DNA from 4 places in the Streptomyces sp. NPDC104761 genome. Region 2 is predicted to be linked to each of the others. Evidence: riboswitches for the same ligand, from Rfam matches in the RefSeq annotation. Region 2 holds a riboswitch; each other region holds the start of a gene.

Region 1 (4,287 bases), on a different contig from region 2:
GCCGGCGACGACCTGGGCGACATCCCGGCCTTCGCCGCCGTCGAGAAACTCCGCGAGGAGGGCGTCCCCGGCCTCCTGGTGTGCAGCGGCAGCACCGAGGTGACAGAGCTGGCGGACAGGGCGGACGTGGTGGTGGACGGTCCGGAGGGAGTCGTACGACTGCTGAGAAGCCTGGCCGCGCTGAGCGCTTCATGACGGGTAACGCCCCTACTAGAGCGCCCCGTGAGGGGCGCTGGGGGTCCCCCCGGCCGAAGGCTGGGGGAGGAACTGCGCGACCAGCCCCCACCGGCGCGCAGATCCGTCGCTACCGAACCGACCCGCCCAACGCCTCAAGCTGCTCCAGGAACCAGGCCGCCGGCGGCAGCGCCGTAGCCGCCGCGGCCAGCTTCTTGCAGCGCTCCGCCCGCTCCTCCACCGGCATGGCCAGCGCCAGCGCCAACGCGTCGGCCGTCCCCCCGATGTCGTACGGGTTCACGACCACCGCGTCCTCACCCAGCTCCTCGTACGCCCCGGCCTCCCGCGACAGCACGAGCACGCACCCCTCGTCCGACACCACCGGGATCTCCTTCGCCACCAGGTTCATGCCGTCCCGGATCGGGTTCACCAGCGCCACGTCGGCGAGCCGGTACGCCGCAAGCGACCGTGCGAAGTCGTCCTTGACGTGCAGCACCACCGGCGTCCAACCCGCCGTCCCGTAGGCGGAGTTGATCTCGTCAGCGACCCGCTGGACCTCCGCCGTGTAGTCGCGGTACACGGACAGGTCCTGCCGCGACGGATACGCGAACGCGACGTGCACCACCCGCTCCCGCCACTCGGGATGGTCGTCGAGCAGCTGCCGGTACGCGAGCAGCCCCCGCACGATGTTCTTCGACAGCTCCGTCCGGTCGACCCGGACGATCGTCCTGCGCCCCTCGCCGCCGATCTCCTCCCGCAGCGCCCGCATCCGCTCGTCCACGTCCGGCTCGTGCGACCGCTTCCGCAGGAAGTCCGCGTCGGCACCCAGCCCGTGCACCCCGATCCTGGTGTCCGATGAGGGAATGCCCGGCCCCAGCACCGCATGACAGCAGTCCACGAACGCGTCCGCCCACCGCCGCGTGAGGAACGCCGCGTGGTCGGCGCCCAGGATCCCGCTGAGCAGCTCCGCCGCGATGTCGTCGGGGAGAAGCCGGAAGTAGTCCGGCGGCGCCCAGGGGGTGTGGGAGAAGTGGCCGATGCGCAGGTCCGGCCGGAGCTGCCGCAGCATCCGGGGCGCGAGCGCCAGGTGGTAGTCCTGGATGACCACCACCGCTCCCTGGCCGGCCTCCTCGGCCAGCGCCTGCGCGAAGGCGCGGTTGTAGGCCTGGTAGGACGCCCACTGCCGGCGGAACTCCGCGTCGAAGACCGGTTCCAGCGGGGTCTGGTACAGCATGTGGTGGACGAACCAGAGGACCGAGTTCGCGACGCCGTTGTACGCGTCGGAGAACACGTCGGCGGCGATGTCGAGCATCCGGACCTGCTGCCCGCCGGTGTCCCCGGCCGGCAGCCGGCCGCCCTCGGCCCGCCGTACCGCCTCCCGGTCGCCGTCGCCGAGCGCTGCGCACACCCACACCGCGTTCGCGTCCGGGCCGATCGCCGACAGACCCGAGACCAGCCCGCCGCCGCCTCGTTTGGCGTACAGGGAACCGTCTTCACGTCGTGCGTACGAGACCGGGCCGCGGTTCGAGGCGACCAGCACCTCGGCACCGCCGGTGGAAGCCATGGGGGAAGCCATACGCCACAACCTAGCCCGGCCCGTAAACGCTCAAACGTACGGACGTGCCCGACGCGCCGCCGTATACGGCCGTACGACGAAGTCACGCCACGACGTCACCGACGTCACCGGCGTCACCGGCGTCACGCCACGACGTCACGCCACGACGTCACGCCACCTTGCGCTCCGCGTACTCCGTGATCTCCACCATCGGCGGCCGTTCCTCCGTGTCCACGGAGTACGTCCGCGGCTCGAAGCCGTCCTCGCCCCGCTCGAACTGGGTGAGGGAGGGCCGGATCAGGTGGCCGCGGGCCAGCCGGAGCTGGGCCGTGCGGTAGATCGCGGCGGACATCCGGCCGAGGGCCTGGCCGTCCTGGTGGCGGTGCTTGCGGACGCCGACGTCGACCTGGGCGAGGGCGTCGAGGCCCACCAGGTGCAGGGCGTCGACCAGCATGCCCAGCTCCACGCCGTAGCCGACCGGGAAGGGCAGCTGTTCGAGGAGCGAACGGCGGGCCGCGTACTCGCCGCCGAGCGGCTGGACGAAGCCGGCCAGCTGCGGCCAGTGCATGTTCAGCAGCGGGCGGGCCATCAGCTCGGTGACCCGGCCGCCCTGCCCGGCGGCGCCGCCGAGCGGGCGGTCGTACATCGCCTTGACGAGGTCCACGCCCGGGTCGGTGAGGAGCGGGCCGACGATGCCGGTGACGAAGTCGGAGGAGAACTCCCGCAGGTCGGCGTCGACGAAGCAGACGATGTCCCCGGTGGTGACCAGGAGGGAGCGCCACAGGACCTCGCCCTTGCCGGGGACGGCGGGGATGCGGGGCAGGATCGCGTCGCGGTGCACGACGCGGGCGCCGGCCGCCGCGGCGACGGCCGCCGTGCGGTCGGTGGAGCCGGAGTCGACGACCACGATCTCGTCGACGAGCGGCACCTGCTGCATCAGGTCGTGGCGGATGATCGCGACGATGTCGCCGACGGTCTCCTCCTCGTTGAGCGCGGGCAGCACGACGCTGACCGTCTGCCCGGAGGACCGTTTGGCGGCCATCACCTTGTGCAGCGGACGGTCGGTTACGGACCAGGAGCGGGTGGCCAGCCAGCGCTCGACTTCTTCCAGCACGGTCAGCGGCTCCTCACTGTCACGGTCACACGACGACGTGTGATCCATCTCGCGGTTCGGACGACTCCCTCAACTGTCCTGGCCTTCGGTTACAGTCTTGAACAACGCCGATGACCATCGCATGTCCTGGGGTCACCCGACGTTGACAACCGCATACCGCTCATCCAGAGGGGCAGAGGGAAACGGCCCGTTGAAGCCCCGGCAACCCTCCAGTCGGTACTCGTAGATCACTGTCGATCACCGCGAGGCTCCCGGCTAGGGAAGGTGCCAAATCCGTCTCACGACGAGATGCGTCGTGAGGAAGATGAGGAGAAAGGGCCTCGCCTCACATGGCTGTGCAGACTGTTGCAAGCACCACGGATTCCACCGTAGACCTCGGTCCCGCCGCCGCCCTGAGCTGCCGCGAGTGCGGTCACCGGGTGCCGCTCGGCCCGGTGTTCGCCTGCGAGGAGTGTTTCGGCCCGCTGGAGATCGCCTACGACTTCTCGGCCTACGACACCGAGGAACTCCGCAAGCGGATCGAAGCGGGTCCCGCGAACATCTGGCGCTACGCGCCGCTGCTGCCCGTCCCCGCGGACGTGGCGACCAAGCCGAACATCAACCCCGGCTGGACCAAGCTCGTCAAGGCCGAGAACCTGGCCCGCGAGCTCGGGGTCACCGGCGGCCTGTACGTGAAGGACGACTCCGGCAACCCGACGCACTCCTTCAAGGACCGCGTCGTCGCCCAGGCCGTCGAGGCCGCCCGCGCCTTCGGCTACACCACCCTCTCCTGCTCCTCCACCGGCAACCTGGCCGGCGCGGTCGGTGCCGCGGCCGCCCGGGCCGGCTTCCGCTCCTGCGTGTTCATCCCGCACGACCTGGAGCAGGGCAAGGTCGTCATGGCCGCGATCTACGGCGGCGAGCTCGTCGGCATCGAGGGCAACTACGACGACGTGAACCGCTTCTGCTCCGAGCTGATCGGCGACCCGGCCGGCGAGGGCTGGGGCTTCGTCAACGTCAACCTCCGGCCGTACTACGCGGAGGGCTCCAAGACCCTCGCGTACGAGATCTGCGAGCAGCTCGGCTGGCAGATCCCGGACCAGCTGGTCGTCCCGATCGCCTCGGGCTCGCAGCTCACGAAGATCGACAAGGGGCTGCAGGAGCTGATCAAGCTCGGTCTCGTCGAGGACAAGCCGTACAAGATCTTCGGCGCCCAGGCCGAGGGCTGCTCGCCGGTGTCGGTGGCGTACAAGGAGGGCCACGACGTGGTCCGCCCGCAGAAGCCGAACACCATCGCCAAGTCCCTCGCCATCGGCAACCCGGCCGACGGGCCGTACGTCCTCGACATCGCGCGGCGCACGGGCGGAGCGGTGGAGGACGTCACCGACGAGCAGGTCGTCGACGCCATCAAGCTGCTCGCGCGGACCGAGGGAATCTTCGCGGAAACCGCCGGCGGAGTGACGGT
Region 2 (4,287 bases):
GTGTTCAGGATCTGCACGACCCCGTTGAACAGGTACTCGCCGCTGCGCAGCAGCCCGCCCAGCACCCCGCTGACGATGCCCACCGAAAGTCCGACGGCCAGGCCGATGCCGGCGCGTTGCAGCGAGATGGCCAGATCGGGTCCGAGGACCCCTTGTCGCCACAGGTCGACGGCGGCCTTGACGAGGGAGGTCGGCGCCGGGGCATAGGTCTTCTGCAGCACGCCGGCCCTGGCCAGCACCTCCCAGGCGATGAGGATCACGGCCGGGGTCGTGTAGATGCCCAGCGGCCAGCGCAGCCGCTCGCGGATCGTGTGCAGCGGGGTCCGGCGGCGGGCGTCGAGCGGCAGGAACACCTCACGTCCGGGCGCGCTCGTCGTCTCGGCGGCCGCCGGGACGACGGCCGGCCTCTCGAGGCTGACCTCGGTCATGCCGCCACCTCCAGCACCCTGCTGTAGTGCGAGGCGTCGCCGACGAGTTGCTCGCTGCGCCGGCCGTCCACGCCGACCGGCACGTCTCCGGCGACGGTCACACGGTTGAGGCGGCGCGGGTGGTCGTCGTAGTTGTCGACCCCGTAGTGCCGGGGGATGGTCGGAGGCATGGGGAGGTCCTTCTCCAGGATGGGGCGCACGGCCGGTTGCCGAGGGTCGGGTGAACGGGTGACGAGCGGCGGTGGGACGGATGCGGGGCGGGTGCTCGGGCCGGTCGCGGCGCGAGGGTCCGACGGCAGGACCCTCGCGGTCTCGGGGCGGCTCTGCGCACGGCCCCGGGCATCCGGGAGCCGGAAGGGGGAAGCGCCCGGGCGGGCGGCGGTCGCCGCGACACCGCGAGAGGGACACCGCCGGGGCGGACGCTGCGCGTCGGCCCTTCCGGACATGCGCGAGGGGCGCACGCCGGCCGATGGCGTGATCCGCTCAGTGGATCAGCGACGCGTCTTGCGGATCAACGACAACAGAACGCGCTGGAGACGTGCGCCAGGTCGATGTGGCGCCTCCGGGTCAGATCCATGCGCGGGGTCATGGGAAGTGAGTTGAGCAGAGGTCCAGGCCGTCGGTCAATACGTTCCGGACAGCCCTCACATTGCGGAAACATCGGCCGCTCCTGAGAGGACGTCGTGCGACGGCCGACGGGGCCCGGCTGTCGGGCGACGTGCCAGGCCCCGTCGCGGTGCGGCCGGCCCTGGAGCTGCGTGCTCGGTCGGGACGGCGGCGGTCGTTGCCCGTCAGGTGCGCTGCTGGTCCACGAGCGCCTTGGTGAAGTGGGTGACGGGGCGTGCCAACCGCTCCCCGTCGACGGTGATGTCGACGGCCTCGTTGTAGAAGGCGAGGAGCCCCTGGACGGCCGAGACCGCGGGCAGCGGGTCCGGGTAGCTCCAGACGACGTTGGGCGGGACGTCGGCCCCGCCGCGCCACGACCAGTACTCGGCGGTGCCCTTGTACGGGCAGCCGGTGTGGTGGTCGGTGGCTTCGAGCAGGTCGAGGCGGACGTCCTCGCGCGGGATGTAGTAGCGGGTGGGCAGGCCGGTCTCGAAGAGCAGGACCGGCCGGCGGGTGTCGGCGACGACCGTGCCGTCGATCTCGACCACGAGGTGCCGGCTGCTGGGGATGGCGTCGACCCGCTTGTGCGGGTCACGGGGGTGGACGAAGATCTCTTCCTCCTCCTCGTACCAGTGGTCCAGGCCCCGCCCGACGCGCCGGAACCACTCGAAGGCGATGTGGTCGGCCAGGTCGGCGGCCGGGAAGGTCCAGGCGGCGTTCTCCAGCAGTTCGCCGTCGGCCTCGACGTCGTAGAAGATCCGTGAGCCGGTGTGGGTACCGGTCGGCGGGTTCTTAGCGGGCCGCAGGAGTTCCTCGCGTACCTCGGTGCGCGGGAACGCGTACAGCGGCACGGGAACCCCTGGTTCCCAGACGAGGACGGGGTGGCGGCTGTCGACGACCGTGACGTCACCCTTGCGGCCGCGCACCCAGCGCTCGCTCGGCTCCCACAGGAGCCCCTCCGGGGTGGTCCGCACGGCCTGTGCGGTGGGGAACGTGGTCATGGGCGGCTCTCCTTCGACTGGTTCACGCGATGACTTCGGCGACGTAGGGGCGGTTCTCCCGCCAGGCCGCGAGCTGCTCGGGGCGGCCGAAGACCCTCAGGTACTCCTCGACGTTGCCACTGGCACGCTCCCACACCGAGACGGGAGGAGCGGCGCGTCACCGTGCCGCCGGCCACCACCCGGTGCCGTCCGGGACGCAGCCTGCCGTCCGTCCCATGGGCCAGGTTCTCCCGAACAGGGCGTCACGGTGCGGCATTGACGTACGACAAAATCGATCCGTAGCATCACCAGCGGCATTGAGTGTCAGCGCCATGCCCTGGCTCGCTGACCGGCAACCCTCCCACGCGGTGGGGTGCTCCAGGTGAAAGCCCGGCGGGGTCACCGATGACTCCCGCAAGCGCGTGGCCCCGTGACCGGGGCCGGAGACGGGGAGGTTCGGCATGCGGCACAGCGACGACTCCGCTGCCTCCCCCGCCGACGCCACGGCGTACTCCCGGCTCTCGCGCCGACGCCACATCGATCTGAAGCGTTCGACCAGCTGCCTCTGTCGGGCCTGACCGGCCCGGCTGCCGCCGGCTGACGTCCGTCACCGGCCCCGGCCCCTGCGCGCCGCCCTTCCCGCATGCCACCGGTTCCCGGTGTCGTCCGCATGCCAACTCCCTTTCCGCACAGCGCATCCCCGGCGGGAGTCGATCCGCCCGGGCCGCACACACCGTCATGCCCGCACACGTCCGTGCGCGGTCGTGCCCCGGTGACACGAGTAGGAGAAAGCCCTCCGTGACTGCACTTCCGGATTTCAGACCTTCCCGATGGGCGCCCCTGGCCGCGCTCCTGACCACCAGCGTCCTGCTGACCGCGTGCGGTTCGGGCGACGACGGCTCCGGCGGCGGAAGCGGCCAGGCGAAGTCCGGCGGCACCCTGACCTTCGCGGTGGGCTCCGACGCCGGCTGCGTGGACCCGCAGCAGGTCGCCAGCAACGACACCATCTACTCGGTGCGCCAGCTCGTGGACTCCCTCACCGACCAGGACCCGAAGACCGGCAAGATCGTGCCGTGGCTGGCCAAGAGCTGGGACATCAGCGCCGACGCGACGACGTTCACGTTCCACCTGCGGTCGGGCGTCACCTTCAGCGACGGGTCGAAGCTGACCGCGCAGGTGGTCAAGGACAACTTCGACGCGGTGCCGGACCTCGGCGCCCTGGGCACCCTCGCCGAGGGCTACCTGAGCGGTGTCAAGAGCACCACCGTGGTCGACCCGCTCACCGTCAAGGTGACCTTCAAGCAGCCCAACGCCCAGTTCCTCCAGGCGACTTCGACCCACTCGCTGGGTATCGAGTCCTCGGCGAGCGTCAAGAAGAGCCCGCAGCAGAAGTGCAGTGACGGGGTGGTCGGGTCCGGGCCCTTCGTGCTCAAGCAGTACGTGCAGAACCAATCGGTCACCCTGGCCAAGCGCACCGGGTACGACTGGGGTTCCTCGCTGTGGTCGAAGAAGGGCGAGGCCTACCTGAACAAGCTGGTGTTCAAGGTCGTGCCCGAGGCGGGGGTGCGGGCCGGCAGTCTCCAGTCCGGGCAGGTGGACGCGATCAGCAGCGTCGGCAGGGCCAACGAGGCGGCGCTCAAGGGCGGCCAGGTCACCCTCCAGAGCCGGGCCAACCCCGGCGTGGTGTTCGGTCTCGGACTGAACAACTCCCGGCCCCTGCTGAAGGACGCGAGAGTCCGGCAGGCGATCTCGGCCGCCGTCGACCGCAAGCAGATCGCCGACACCGTCTACCCGACCGGCACCCAGCCGGCGACCAGCATCCTGGCGCACACCACCCCCGACTACACGGACCTCTCCTCGGACCTCGCGCTCGACACGGCCAAGGCGAAGTCGCTGCTGGATTCGGCCGGTTGGAAGGCGGGCAGCGACGGCATCCGCACCAAGGACGGCAAGAAGCTGACCCTGACCATCAGCTGGTTCCCCAACGCGGCCACCAACCAGCCCGCACTGGAGCTGGTCCAGCAGCAGCTCAAGTCGGTGGGGGTCGACGTGGTGCTCAAGCAGCTGCCGGTCACCCAGTTCGCCACCACGATCCAGTCCGGCGACTTCGACGTGGTGTGGGGGAACACGACCCGCGCCGATCCCGACATCCTGCGCAGCTCCTTCTCCACCCGGCTCGGCAACTTCTACCACCTGCCGCCCAGTTCGCTGGACACGGCGCTGTCCGCGCAGGCCGCGACCACGGACACCGCGAAGCGCAGGCAGCTGGTTGC
Region 3 (4,287 bases), on a different contig from region 2:
CTGGCCCTCGACCAGGCCCCCTCCGGCCCCGGCGTGGCCTACCTCGCCCACCTGGTCGGGTTCGGACTCGGGTTCGGCTACGCGTGGGTGCGGTACGGACGTACCACTAAAGTGAAGGTCGCCCCAGCTCCGGCACCCGAGGGAGAGAACCAGCCGTGATCACCGCGATCGTCCTCATCAAGACCAGCGTGGACCGGATCCCCGAGATCGCGGAACAGATCGCCGCGCTGGATAGCGTCAGCGAGGTCTTCTCCGTCACCGGTACGTACGACCTGATCGCCATGGTCCGGGTGCGCGAGCACGAGGATCTGGCCGAGGTGATCCCGGGCCGCATCAGCAAGATCCAGGGCGTGGAGGGCACGGACACGCACGTCGCGTTCCGCACGTACTCCCAGCACGACCTGGAGGCGGCGTTCGCGATCGGCCTGGACAGCTAGCAGGCGCCGTTCACCGAAGCGCCCCGACTGCAGCACGCCCCAAAGGGGGCGCGGGGAACTGCGCGACCAGCCCCCACCGGTCCGCACCGTGGTCCCCTGCGGGTCCGTCGTGGCTTGTCGCGCAGTTCCCCGCGCCCCTGAAAAGCAGGTAGGTCAGCTCACCGCCGGGACGCAGCGGCCGTCCTCCGTGCGGTACGCCCACTTCGCGCCGTCGGTCACCAGTTCCCGTACCGCGTTCGCGAAGCGCTCCACGTGCTCGTCCGGCGTTCCCGCCCCGAAGCTCACCCGGATGGCGTTGAGGGACTTCTCGCCCGGTGCCGCCTCCGGCGCCCCGCACTCGCCCTGGGTCTGGGGGTCGGAGCCCAGCAGGGTCCTGACCAGCGGGTGGGCGCAGAAGAGGCCGTCGCGGACGCCGATGCCGTACTCGGCGGAGAGGGCGGCGGCGAAGTGGGAGCTGTTCCAGCCGTCCACCACGAAGCTGATCACGCCGACGCGGGGGGCGTCGTCGCCGAAGAGCGAGAGGACCCGGACCTCGGGGACCTCGGCCAGCCCCGCCCGCACCTTCTCGATCAGGTACCGCTCGCGGGCGACCAGCGTGTCGAAGCCCGCCTCGGTGAGCGCCTTGCAGGCGGCGGCGATGGAGTAGGCGCCGATGACGTTGGGCGACCCGGCCTCGTGCCGCGCGGCGCTCTCGTGCCACTCCACGGCCACTCCCCCGTCCTCGCGCCGGGTGACCTTGCGGCTGGCGCCGCCGCCCGCGAGGTAGGGCTCGGCGGCCTGCAGCCAGTCGGCGCGGCCGGCCAGGACACCGGAGCCGAAGGGGGCGTACAGCTTGTGGCCGGAGAAGGCGACCCAGTCGACGTCGAGGTCCTGCACGGAGACGGGGTGGTGCGGGGCCAGCTGGGCGGCGTCCAGGACGATCCGGGCGCCGTGCGCGTGCGCTGCGGCCGCGAGTTCCCGTACGGGCCACAGCTCGCCGGTGACGTTGGAGGCACCGGTGACGCAGACCAGGGCCGGGCCGTACGGGTCGCGGTCGGCGAGGGCGCGTTCCAGGGTCTCGACGGCCTGGCGCGGGGTGCGGGGGGCGTCGAGGTAGGTGACGCGGGCGTCCTGCCAGGGCAGCAGGGAGGCGTGGTGCTCGGTCTCGAAGACGAAGACCTGGCAGCCGGCGGGGAGGGCACGGGCCAGCAGGTTCAGGGAGTCCGTCGTCGAGCGGGTGAAGACCAGCTGGTCGTCGGGGCGGCAGTCGAGGAACTCGGCGACGGTCCGGCGGGCGTTCTCGAAGAGGTCGGTGGAGAGCTGGGAGAGGTAGCCGGCGCCGCGGTGGACGCTGCCGTAGTAGGGCGCGTAGGCGGCGACGTCGTCCCAGACCCGCTGGAGGGCGGGGGCGCTGGCCGCGTAGTCGAGGGCGGCGTAGGTGACCTCGCCGCCGGTGACGAGCGGGACGGTGACATCCCGGCCCAGAACGGGCAGCGGGGCACAAACGGACTGGGCGGCGGCAGCGGTGGAGACGGACATGGGTGAACTCCCGTGTGAGCAGGTGAGATCCGCCGTGCGAGCGGATGCGCTCAAGCAGCGGCAGGGGAAAAGGGGATGCGGAGGCGGGGCTCTGCGGCCCTATCGCATTCGCTTGCTCACGGGAGACTCCTCGACGACCAGGACCCCTGGTGTCCGAGGGGTCCGCGCTTGCCGCAGACCTCGCTGCCTGCGGCCTGGTCTTCACCCGGGGCACCCCGCCACGGACGGAGGGTTGCCGGACAGTCGGCCGGGGCCTCATGACTGTCACTCATGACCTGGGAAGAAACGTAGGTGAGGTGATCGCAGCCGCGCAACTCCTGTCCGGATGACGGGACACCGCCAGGCACCGACGCCGGTCCGGCACCGCAGGAACGACCGTGTGCGGTTGATCGCCGTTGCGGCGGACGGACTTGACCGGCCGGTGGAAGAGGCCGGTATCGGTAGAGGACACGGCGCAAAGAAAGAACCAGCGACGGCTCCTGCGCAATGGCCGTGCCCGTGCGGGTCAGGCACCGGCGGGACGGCCGTGTGCGGTTGCTCGCCGTTGCGGCGGGGCACAAGGTGGGCGCCGGTCCGGTTTCGTCGGTAGCGGTGCCGGAATCCCTTGTCCGCCGCAGCGGCGATCAGCCACGGCGGAGGAGTCCGGCGGTGCCGTGCCGCGCCTCGGCCCCCTGACCGCGTCCCCTTTACCTGTTCGTCGCCGCCGCCCAGCGCTCCAGGACCCGCTTGGCCGCACCCGAGTCGATCGACTCGGCCGCCCTGTCCATGCCGGCGCGCAGCTGCTCGGCCAGGGTCCCGGCGGCCGGGTCGAGGGCCACCAGGGCGGCGGCGGAGTTCAGCAGCACCGCGTCCCGCACCGGGCCCCGCTCGCCGTCCAGCAGCCTGCGGGCGACCTCCGCGTTGTACGACGGGTCGCCGCCCCGCAGCGCCTCCACGGGGACCAGGTCGATGCCGACGTCACGGGGGTCGAAGGTCTCCTCGGTCACCTTGCCGTCGCGGACGATCCAGACGCGGGACGTGGCGGTCGTCGTCAGTTCGTCGAGGCCGTCGTCGCCGCGGAAGACGAGCGAGGAGTGGCCGCGTTCGGCGAAGACGCCCGCGACGACGGGGGCCATGCGGGGGTCGGCCACGCCGACCGCCTGCGCCCGCACCCGCGCGGGGTTGGTCAGCGGGCCGAGGATGTTGAAGACCGTGCGGATGCCCAGCTGGCCGCGCGCCGCGCCCGCGTGCCGGAGCGCCGGGTGGAACTTGATCGCGAAGCAGAAGGTGATGCCGGCCTCCTCGGCGACCTCGGCGACCCGCTGCGGGGTCAGGTCGAGGTTGACGCCGAGCTTCTCCAGGACGTCGGAGGCCCCGGACGCGGAGGACGCGGCCCGGTTGCCGTGCTTGACGACCTTCGCGCCGGTGCCGGCCACCACGAGCGCCGACATCGTGGAGATGTTCACCGTCTTCGCGCCGTCGCCGCCGGTGCCGACGATGTCGACGGTGCGGCCCGGTACCTCGATGACGTTGGCGTGCGCGTACATGGCGCGGACCAGGCCGTTGATCTCGTCGACCGTCTCGCCCTTGGCCCGCAGGGCCACGACGAAGCCCGCGATCTGGGCGTCGGTGGCCTGGCCGCGCATGATCTGGTCCATCGCCCAGGCCGTCGCGTCGGAGCTCTGGTCCTGTCCGTACAGCAGCGCGTTCAGTACCCCGGGCCAGGAACGGCCCGCCGCGGTGTCGCCTCCAGCGGGGGTCACAGCGCTCATAAAGCCGCTCCTGATCGTCGTACGGGCAACAGGGGTTCTCAGGGCTACCCTATCCAGCTCCGAGCACGGCGAAGGGCCCCCGTCCGTACCCCGGACGGGGGCCCCTCACCATGGCGTGGCGACGCGGTCGATCAGTGGTGGCCGTGGCCGCTCGTGATCTCCTTGTACTCCTCGACAGTCGGCTTCGGGATCTGGTTGTCCTCGCCGTAGTAGGCGTTGCTCAGCTTGGCGCGGAGCTTCTCGGAGCCCTTGATCTTGCGCTCGACACCGTTCTCGTCGACCGCCGGGCCGACCTGGGCCGGCTCGTACTGGTGGTGCGCCGTGAGGGTGTGCAGCTGCTCCTGCGAGAGCGGCTCGTGGACCTCGATGAACTCACCGTGCGGCAGCCGCTTGATGATGCCGGTCTCGCGGCCGTGCAGCACCTTGTCGCGGTCCCGGCGCTGCAGGCCGAGGCAGATGCGCTTGGTCACGATGAACGCGATCACCGGTCCGGCGAAGAAGAAGATCCGGACGAACCAGGTCACGTCGTTGATCGACAGGTGGAAGTGCGTGGCGATGAGGTCGTTGCCACCACCGACCAG
Region 4 (4,287 bases), 890 kb from region 2:
TCCGGCCGCGCTGGGCCAGGATGGCGCGCTCGCTCAGCTCCTTGAGCCGGCCGCCCTGCCGTTTCACGCCGATCGGCTCGCCGTTGATGCTGACGTGGCCGCGCTCGGGCTTCTCCAGGTGGTTGATGACCCTGAGGAGGGTGGACTTGCCGGAGCCGGACGGGCCGAGGACGACGGTGACCTCGCCGGGGCGGATGGTCAGGTCGATGCCGTCGAGGACCCGGTGGGTGCCGTACCACTTGTGGACGCCGTTGATCTCCAGGGCGGCGGGGGCCGTCGCCACGGTGTCGGTGATGGTCATATCGCGGCCTCCCGGCGGATGCGGGCGCGCAGGCCGGTGAGACCGGTGCGCAGTTTCTGCAGGGGGGTCGGGGGCAGCGCGCGGGTGGCGCCGCGGGCGTAGTACCGCTCCACGTAGAACTGGATCACGGAGACGACGCTGGTCAGGATCAGGTACCAGACGGTCACCACGAGGAGGAGCGGCACGATGTCGCCGGGGTAGGTGGAGCCCATGCTCTGCGCGGAGCCGAACAGGTCGAGCAGCGAGACGTAGAAGACCAGTGAGGTGCTCTTGATCAGGCCGATCAGCTGGTTGACGTAGTTCGGGGTGATCGACCGCAGGGCCTGCGGGAACACGATCCTCCGGAACTGGTAGCCCTTGGGCAGGCCGAGTGCGGCGGCCGCCTCGTGCTGGCCCTGGTCGACGGAGAGGATGCCGCCGCGGACCACCTCGGCCGCGTAGGCGGCCTCGTTGAGGCTCAGGCCGATGACCGCGACGACCATGTCGGTGGCGAGCTTCGACTCGTCGAAGGAGAAGAAGGCCGGCCCGAAGGGGACGCCGATGCTCAACGTCTTGTACAGGGCGCTGAAGTTGTAGAGGAAGAGCAGGACCACGATGAGCGGGATGGAGCGCAGCGCCCACACGTAGGTCCAGCTGACCGCGCGCAGCACGGGGCTCTTCGAGAGCCGGGCCAGCGCGAGCAGGATGCCCCCGAGCAGGCCCAGTACCGCGCTGTAGGCGGTGACTTCGAGGGTGATGACCAGTCCGTCGAGGATGGTCGGCCGCAGGAACCAGTAGCCCCAGCGGTCCCACTGGTAGAAGGGGTTGGTCACCAGTCCGTGCACGAACTGGGTGGCCAGGACCAGGACGACGGCGGTGGCGATCCACCGTCCCGGCCTGCGCAGCGGCTGAACGCGCTGTGCGGCGAGGGGTGGTGACGGTTCGTCGGAGGCGGGCGGTGCCTCGGGGGCGGCGATCGTGGCGCCTGGGGGTTCACTCATGGCGGGCTCCGGCGGAGTCGGACACCCACGTGTCCCACGGCGGGGGCCGCGCACCGGTCCGTGTTCGGGCAAGGCGCGGTGCGCGGGGGCGCGCGGGGCACGGGGCTGGGCGGACGGCGGCACACCGGACGGCCGGTGTTCCGACGGGGACGCTGGGGTGCGAGGCTGCGGGGAACCGGCGGAAAGGCCTGGTCAGACCCGACAGCGGGCACAGCCCGGTGCGGTACACGCGCTACACAGGGCGCTGTTGACACGGAGCAGGTCGACGGCTCGGTCGGCGACGAGCGGGCTCGGGTACGGGCGTACGCAGCCCTCGGCGCGGCGCTGGGCCGTCCTTGAGGCTGCGTACATGTCCGTCACCTGTCACTGTCGTGCCGGCCCCGGAGGGCACTCGCGCTTACCGATTCGTCGCTTGCCGAAACGTCGTCGGTCCGGTCGTCACCTGGGGCACCCCACCGCGGTGCGAGGGTTGCCGGTCAGCAAGCCAGGGCTTGATGCTGACGCTCATGACCGTTCTGGTCCGTAAGTAACGCAGTTGCCCGAACGAATGTCAACGCCTGTCCGACTGGCGAAACGGTTCGGACCTCTCTCACCTGCGCGGACCGCGGGATGCGTCCGCCGCGTGGCCCGCCCAGTCCAGGATCTGGACGGCCGCGCCGGCGGCTTCCAGGCCCTGGCAACGGCCGTGATGGCGGCGGGCGATGCCCTCCAGGTCGAGGTGGGTGCCGAAGGCCGGGTGGGCGGCCAGCCGGCGGGCGTAGGCCCACAGCACCGGGTGGCCGGCGATGGCGTGCACGGCGGCGGCGTCCAGGTGGTTGCGGTGCACGGTGTCGAGTTGCACCAGGGTGACCCACAACTCGATGTCGGCGGCCGTGAGTTGCCCGCCGACCAGGAACTCCACCCCGGTCAGCCGGCGCTCCAGTTCGTCCAGGGCGGCGAGCAGCACCTCCAGCGCCTCGGGGTCGCCGCCCTCGCGTCCGGCCCGCTGTGCGGCCTGCTCGATGTCATCGGCGCACAGCCGCTCGACGGCCTCGATCCCGGCCTCGGCACCGCACGGGTAGAGCCGGGCGACGCCGTCGCCGAAATGCTGGTCCAGGTCGCGCAGGATGTCGCGGCTGTGGGTGCTGACGATACGTCCGGACCAGTCGTCGCTGAACACGGGCGCGAGGGCGGGTCCCGAGTAGTGGTGGGCGCTGGCCTCGTACAGCGGGCGCAGCACCGCGTGGCTGCCGTCGGGACAGTCCGGAACGGCGGGCAGGAAGGTGACGGGACAACAGTCGTCCAGGGCCAGCAGGCTGTGCCCGACGGCGATCCGCAGGCCGTCGGGACAGGCCGTGGAGAGGTGGAGCCGGTAGCGGCGCGGCACGGCGTAGTGGCCGCTGCGCGCGTCACGGCCGATGCGGCCCCGGAAGGCGGGAGCGGTGCGGACGGACGGCAGGGCGGCGAGTGGAGTGATGGACATGCGTCTCCCCGAGGCGGGCGCGCGGACGTACGCGCGGCGGAAGCGTTCGTCGGTGGGTTATCGGCGGATTCCGGTGAGTCCTTGTGGACGGGCGCCCGGCTCGTACGGCCGGGGTCGGGCACCCGGCTCGTACGGCCGGGGTCGGGCACCCGGCTCGTACGGCCGGGGTCGGGCGCTCAGCCTCTGCGGCCGGTGGCGCCGCACATCCGCAGCAGGTCGAGGTGGCGGCGGGAGGTGAGCAGGGGGGCCGTCCAGGGCGCGGGGCTCTCGCGGCGCTGTCTGCCGGTGAGCGTGCGCAGGCGACCCATCTTTCCCTACCTTTTCACTAGGATTCTCCCACCTGGAGTGTCGATCGGCCTCCGCCCGGCGTCAAGGGGGCGTCCACGCCTGGGACACCCGGCCCCGACTTGCCGCCGCGCGGGCGGGGCGGTGCGCTGGTGGCGGAGGCCGAGTGACAGGAGCCGGAGCCGATGACCGAGCCCCCGGGTCCCGGGCCGGTGCCGGGCGCCGTGCGCGAGACCTTCGCGTTCCGCTGCGAGCGGTGCGGCCACGGCTGGGAGGCCGTCTTCCAGGCGGTGTTCTTCACCGACCCGGTCGCCGACCCGGAGCTGCAGAGCACCCTGGAGTACGTCGACGAGGCCGGCCGAGCCGTGCCCTCGCCGCTCACGGACGCGGTGTGCCCGCGCTGCGGCAGCCGACGGGTGCGGGTCACGGCGGCCTGATCACGACGCTCACCCGAATGGCACGTGCGGGTGGTCGGAGCCTGCGGCCGGTGGTGGCGTGGAGGGACGCAGCGACGTCGTCCGGCGTCGTCCGGCGGAAGGGGCGCACCGGCGCCGCCCGCCCAGTGCCGTACCGCGTCCCCGAGGAGGCAGTCGCGATGACCCGTCCGTCCCGACCCGCGCGTGTGCTCGCCACGGCCCTCGCGGCGGGGACCCTGCTCGCCACGGCGGCCTGTTCGGACGGCAGCGGCTCCCCCGAGGCCGCGGCCGTCTCGCCCGCCGCCGAGCGCTCCCCGGCCCCGTCGCGCACCCCCACCCTCACCGGCCCCGGGGCGCAGGCCGCGCTGATCACGCCGGCCGACATCGAGGACGACTGGCAGCTGGCCAACGACGCGGCCACCTGGCGCAACCAGATGCTGGTCGGAAAGGTCGACGTCGCCCAGTTCCTCAACGCCAAGTCGGACGCCGCCGACTGCCAGCGGCTGCTGGACAGCCTCTACTCCGACACCCTGCTGGGCCGCGCCACCGGCGCCTCCGGGCTGCGCGGCTTCACCTCGGAGGACTCCCGGCTGCTGTACCAGGTCGGCGACTACGGCCAGCCGACGATGGACGCCACCATCAAGTGGCTGAAGAAACTCCCCAGCGAGTGCAACCAGTTCACGGCCACCGGCTCGGACGGCAGCAAGCGGACCGTCCAGGTCGTCGAGTACAAGGAACCGCCCAAGGCGGGCGACAACCTGGCGGCGCTCACGGTCACCGTCCAGGGCACCTGGGACGGGCAGGCCGCCACGACCACCCTCGACGTCGCGGTGCTGCGCGTCG

What was found. Region 2 has a riboswitch for S-adenosylmethionine ahead of ACZ63F_RS05035 (putative leader peptide). Riboswitches for the same ligand answer to the same signal wherever they lie in the genome.
Region 1: linked by a shared signal. The riboswitch ahead of thrC (threonine synthase) and the one ahead of ACZ63F_RS05035 (putative leader peptide) in region 2 are both predicted to bind S-adenosylmethionine.
Region 3: linked by a shared signal. The riboswitch ahead of ACZ63F_RS10865 (aminotransferase class V-fold PLP-dependent enzyme) and the one ahead of ACZ63F_RS05035 (putative leader peptide) in region 2 are both predicted to bind S-adenosylmethionine.
Region 4: linked by a shared signal. The riboswitch ahead of ACZ63F_RS01060 (amino acid ABC transporter permease) and the one ahead of ACZ63F_RS05035 (putative leader peptide) in region 2 are both predicted to bind S-adenosylmethionine.

What each region holds. Positions count from the first base shown of each region.
Region 1 covers NZ_JBVJNZ010000002.1:550,907-555,193, reverse strand. The annotation lists gene otsB (trehalose-phosphatase) at 1-195, shown strand, start outside; gene ACZ63F_RS09020 (alpha,alpha-trehalose-phosphate synthase (UDP-forming)) at 305-1,738, opposite strand; gene ACZ63F_RS09015 (glucosyl-3-phosphoglycerate synthase) at 1,899-2,843, opposite strand; SAM riboswitch class I at 3,001-3,154, shown strand; gene thrC (threonine synthase) at 3,173-4,287, shown strand, end outside.
Region 2 covers NZ_JBVJNZ010000001.1:1,103,614-1,107,900, reverse strand. The annotation lists gene ACZ63F_RS05050 (ABC transporter permease) at 1-428, opposite strand, end outside; partial or broken gene ACZ63F_RS05045 (TauD/TfdA family dioxygenase) at 425-586, opposite strand; gene ACZ63F_RS05040 (DUF427 domain-containing protein) at 1,220-2,035, opposite strand; SAM riboswitch class IV at 2,328-2,441, shown strand; gene ACZ63F_RS05035 (putative leader peptide) at 2,476-2,592, shown strand; gene ACZ63F_RS05030 (ABC transporter substrate-binding protein) at 2,813-4,287, shown strand, end outside.
Region 3 covers NZ_JBVJNZ010000003.1:246,105-250,391, reverse strand. The annotation lists gene ACZ63F_RS10875 (rhomboid family intramembrane serine protease) at 1-159, shown strand, start outside; gene ACZ63F_RS10870 (Lrp/AsnC family transcriptional regulator) at 156-437, shown strand; gene ACZ63F_RS10865 (aminotransferase class V-fold PLP-dependent enzyme) at 591-1,955, opposite strand; SAM riboswitch class IV at 2,115-2,231, opposite strand; gene trpD (anthranilate phosphoribosyltransferase) at 2,642-3,706, opposite strand; gene qcrB (cytochrome bc1 complex cytochrome b subunit) at 3,838-4,287, opposite strand, start outside.
Region 4 covers NZ_JBVJNZ010000001.1:218,172-222,458, reverse strand. The annotation lists gene ACZ63F_RS01065 (amino acid ABC transporter ATP-binding protein) at 1-301, opposite strand, end outside; gene ACZ63F_RS01060 (amino acid ABC transporter permease) at 298-1,281, opposite strand; SAM riboswitch class IV at 1,670-1,793, opposite strand; gene ACZ63F_RS01055 (glutathione S-transferase C-terminal domain-containing protein) at 1,871-2,743, opposite strand; gene ACZ63F_RS01050 (hypothetical protein) at 2,920-3,051, opposite strand; gene ACZ63F_RS01045 (hypothetical protein) at 3,214-3,465, shown strand; gene ACZ63F_RS01040 (hypothetical protein) at 3,624-4,287, shown strand, end outside.